Regions from separate parts of the Streptomyces liliifuscus genome, predicted to be linked through region 2. Evidence: riboswitches for the same ligand, from Rfam matches in the RefSeq annotation. Region 2 holds a riboswitch; the other holds the start of a gene.
The links. Region 2 has a riboswitch for cyclic di-AMP ahead of JEQ17_RS39715 (C40 family peptidase). Riboswitches for the same ligand answer to the same signal wherever they lie in the genome.

Region 1 (2,191 bases), 4.0 Mb from region 2:
CCGTGGCCACGACCGCGGCGCTCGCCGTCGGCATCAACCGGCTCGTGGTCCGCGGCAACGCGCGCCTCGCCACCGCCCGCGAGGTCGCGGAGGCCGCCCAGTGGGCCGTACTGCCCGAACCGGCGGCGCGGATCGGCGGCCTGGAGATCGCGGCACGGTACGAGGCCGCGCAGGAGGGCGCGTTCATCGGGGGCGACCTGTACGCCGTGCAGGACACCCCGCACGGCGTACGGCTCCTCGTGGGCGACGTACGGGGCAAGGGCATGGGGGCGGTCGCCGTAGTCGCCGTACTCATCGGGGCCTTCCGGGAGGCCGCCGAGCAGGAGGCGAGCCTGGAGGCGGTCGCCCAGCGGCTGGAGCGGGCGCTCGCGCGCGAAGGCGTCCGGCGCGACATCATCGAGGTCTTCGAGGACTTCACCACCGCCGTGCTCGCCGAGATCCCGCACGGCACCCCGGTCGTACGCCTCGTGAACCGCGGCCACCCCGGGCCCCTTCTGCTGTACGGCGACGGAGAGGTACGTACGCTCGCCGCGGCGGAGCCCGCGCTGCCGCTCGGGACGGGGGAGTTGGGGGCCTGGCCCGACCGCGCGCAGGAGGAGGAGTTCCCGGGCGGGGCCATGCTGCTCTTCCACACGGACGGACTGTCCGAGGCGCGGGACCGGCGGGGCGTCTTCTTCGATCCGGCGCGGCACCTGTCGGGGCGAGTCTTTCCCGGGCCCGACGAGCTGCTCGCCGCGGTGCTGGACGACGTCCTGCGGCACACCGGGGGCGGGGCCGCCGACGACATGGCACTGCTCGCGGTGCGGCGGCCGTGAGATGCGTCGCTCTTTCCGCGGCCCATATCACCGTTGGTAGTCGAACGGAATCCCTCCGCTCAACAACTGACGCACCATCAACAGGGCTCCCGTTCCTGAATGACGATCAACTCGCCCGATTTACCCCGCTCATGACCTGTAAGTCCAGGCCAAGAGCCTTAACGATCATCAGGAACAGCTTGGAATCCGGTGCCCGGGTCTATTAACGTTCGATAACGCAGCGCGGTCGTCCCAGCCGTCACAAGAGTCGGCTCCGTGCGCACGCGCCGAATCCCGCAAGGGAACCGGGGAACCACCACTTGGGGTGAATCGCTCGTCTTCGCGGTGTAGCGCACCGCGGTTGACGCGCGTAGGAGACCTTCCTGCTCCGAACCCGTCAGCTAACCCGGTAGGCGAGAAGGAAGGAAAGGAGTGCGCCTACGTGGCGTCCAACCGGCCTGCCCCCACACCCTCGTTCGTGCCGAATGAGTTGACGGGTGAGTCCTCGGGTGACAAGAAGCCCGACACCTTCGCCTACGGCGCCCGTAAGGACGAGGAGACGTGGGAGGTCTGGAATCCCAGCGCGGACACCGTCCTTCCCGTCCGCGGCCGGCACCGCGTCTCCAAGCAGCGCGGCGGAGGACTCGCCCGTAGCTCGACCGTTCTGGGCGTCGGTGTCATAGCCGCCGTCGGTGCGGGTGGCATGGCCACCGCGCAGACCGGCAAGCCTCCGGTGTCGATCTCGATCCCCGACCTGCCGAACGTCGGCTCGCCCTTCTCGGACGACGACGCCCCGGAGGGCTCCAGCACCCCGATCACCGCCGTCGGCCTCACCACCGCCGACGCCGAGCAGGGCAACTCGGACGCGGGCGAGGCCCTGCGCGCCCGCATCATGCTCCAGGCCGAGCAGCAGCAGGACCAGGTGGACCGCGAGGCCCAGGAGGCCGCCGAGGCCGCCGCCGCGAAGAAGGCCGCCACGCTGGCGGCCAAGGAGCGGGACGCCGCCGAGGCCAAGGTCGCCGCCGCCAAGAAGAAGGCGGACCAGGAGGCCAAGGAGAAGGCCGAGGCCGCACGCCTCGCCGAGCTCGCCAAGCAGTTCACGCTGCCCACCTCCTCGTACACGATCACCTCCACCTTCGGGCAGTCCGGCGCTCTGTGGTCGTCCGGCCAGCACACGGGTCTGGACTTCGCCGCTCCCACGGGTACCCCGATCAAGGCCGTTCACAGCGGCACGATCACCGAGGCCGGCTGGAACGGCTCGTACGGCTACCGCACGGTCCTCACGCTCGACGACGGCACGGAGGTCTGGTACGCGCACCAGTCGTCGATCGGTGTCAGCGTCGGCCAGAAGGTGGCCACCGGCGACATCATCGGCCGCGTGGGCGCGACCGGCAACG
Region 2 (2,191 bases):
GTTCGTCAGCTGCGAGGTGGAGACCATCTGCCTGGGGCAGGCGGCGTCGGCAGCGGCGGTGCTGCTCGCGGCCGGCACACCGGGCAAGCGGTACGCGCTGCCGGGCGCCCGCGTGCTGATCCACCAGCCGTCGTTCTCCGAACCCGTCCAGGGACAGGCCTCCGACCTGGCCATTCAGGCCGGCGAGTTGATGCGTACCCGTGGGCAGTTGGAGGAGATGCTCGCCCGGCACACGGGGCAGAGCCGGGAGCGGATCGGTGCCGACATCGAGCGGGACAAGATCCTGGACGCGCGGGCGGCGCTTGAGTACGGACTGATCGACCGGATCGTCCCGAGCCGGAAGTCCACCCAGAGCGCACGCGGCGCGAGGTGAGCGGCCGATGCTCCCACCCGAGTTGCCGCCGCTGCCGGCCCTGACCCGTGCGGAGGCCGAGCTGATCGACCGTTACCTTGAAGTGGTCGACCTGCTCGGCAGGATCAACCCGGCTCATTCCGGGGACACTTACCGGGGGCTGCGCGCGGCCCAGGCCCTGGTCGGCAGGGCCACCGCGCTGCGCGACGCGCTGGCCCTGATGCACCAGCGCGGCGAGCACGAGGTGCACGCGCCGACCCTGGCGCGGGCGCTGCGCGTCCTCGACGGTGAGCGCCGAGCGGGCCGGATCGCGCTACCGCCGCGCTCCGACAGCTGACGTACCGCCATGGACCCGGCGTCACGCAGGCATCTGACGAGACGTCCGGGTCAGGGTTCAAACGGACCGAAAGGCGTACCACCGAACAGCGTAGTCAGAGCTGCTTTTACAGGCCCGTGGAAGTTGCGCAACCCGCGTAGCCTCCGTACGGAATCAGACGTTCCGGTGCTGGTACGAGGGTCGTCGACCCCCTCGACGCCCTCCCGCGGGAAAGGCTGTCCACCCGAACGGGTGAGTGGTGAGTAAGCCCACAAATCGCCGATTCCGCTCGGCTTTTGGGACATCCGTGCGTCAAGATCCCTTCCGACGACAAGCCCCCGCCACAAGCGGCGGGGCGATCCGGGCGGACGCCGAGTCCTGCCGCCGCCCGGATGACCGGTCGACAGAAGTGGATCGGCAGGAGTGGAGGACCCAAGCACGACGGGTCGCCGGAACGGTCACGCCATGACCGGGCCGAGCAGCCCTTGGGGTGAAGCCGCGTCAGCGGCCGGGCAACTTCGCCAGCCCGAATCCGACAGGTCATCCTTCACAGGCGGCTGACGAAGGGTTGCGCATGACTGCGCTCAATCGTGTCCCGTCGCTGTTCAGCAGGGCCGGTACCGCATCGGCTCTCACCATCGCCGCTGTCGGCGGCGGCATCGTGGCCCCCGGATTCACGTCCGGCGCGGAAGCGGCCACACCCGCGACGAAGGCACTCCAGGTAGCGGCCTCCAAGAAGGGCTCCCCGTACAAGTACGGGGCCGTGGGGCCCAAGCGCTTCGACTGCTCCGGCCTCACGCTCTACTCGTTCAAGAAGGCGGGCAAGTCCCTGCCGCGTACGGCCGCCGCGCAGTACAACAAGACGAACCATGTCTCCGCTTCGAACCGCAAGCAGGGAGACCTGGTCTTCTTCCACTCGGGCCGGAACGTCTACCACGTCGGCATCTACGCCGGGAAGGGACGGATCTGGCACTCCCCGAAGACCGGGGAAGTGGTGAAGCTCCAGAAGATCTGGACGAAGAGCGTCTGGTACGGCCGGGTCAGGTGACCCGCCCGGAAGGTGGCCGCGGTGATCACCGCGGCCACGTTCCGGGGCCCGGTGCGTGATATTCGCGGCAGAGTGGTTACTCCTTCACTTATGGGCGACCTTCATCACCACGAGGAGCGCAACGAGACACGGCTTGAGCGCGCCGACCGCAACTTCAACGAACTGCTCCAGGAACTGCGGGTCACGCAGACCGGGGTGCAGATCCTCTTCGCCTTCCTCCTCACCCTCGCGTTCACCCCGCGCTTCCCCTCCCTGGACTTGTTCCAGCGCACCACGTACGTCGTCACGCTGCTGCTCTCCGTACTGGCCGCCACCCTCTTCACGGCTCCGGCCGCGCTGCATCGCCGGCTCTTCCAGCAGGGCGCCAAGCCCCAGGTCGTGAAGGCCTCCTCGCATCTGGCCGAGATCGGGCTCGGCGTGCTCGCGCTCGCCCTCTCCGGTTCGGTCCTGCTCGTCGTGGACGTGGCGACGGGCC

Region 1: another riboswitch for cyclic di-AMP. It lies ahead of JEQ17_RS22065 (M23 family metallopeptidase); the one in region 2 lies ahead of JEQ17_RS39715 (C40 family peptidase).

What each region holds. Positions count from the first base shown of each region.
Region 1 covers NZ_CP066831.1:5,210,960-5,213,150, reverse strand. Annotated here, with positions in the region: gene JEQ17_RS22070 (PP2C family protein-serine/threonine phosphatase) at 1-815, shown strand, start outside; cyclic di-AMP (ydaO/yuaA leader) riboswitch at 1,070-1,225, shown strand; gene JEQ17_RS22065 (M23 family metallopeptidase) at 1,237-2,191, shown strand, end outside.
Region 2 covers NZ_CP066831.1:9,194,526-9,196,716, reverse strand. Annotated here, with positions in the region: gene JEQ17_RS39725 (ATP-dependent Clp protease proteolytic subunit) at 1-373, shown strand, start outside; gene JEQ17_RS39720 (hypothetical protein) at 381-689, shown strand; cyclic di-AMP (ydaO/yuaA leader) riboswitch at 1,060-1,239, shown strand; gene JEQ17_RS39715 (C40 family peptidase) at 1,243-1,716, shown strand; gene JEQ17_RS39710 (DUF6328 family protein) at 1,807-2,191, shown strand, end outside.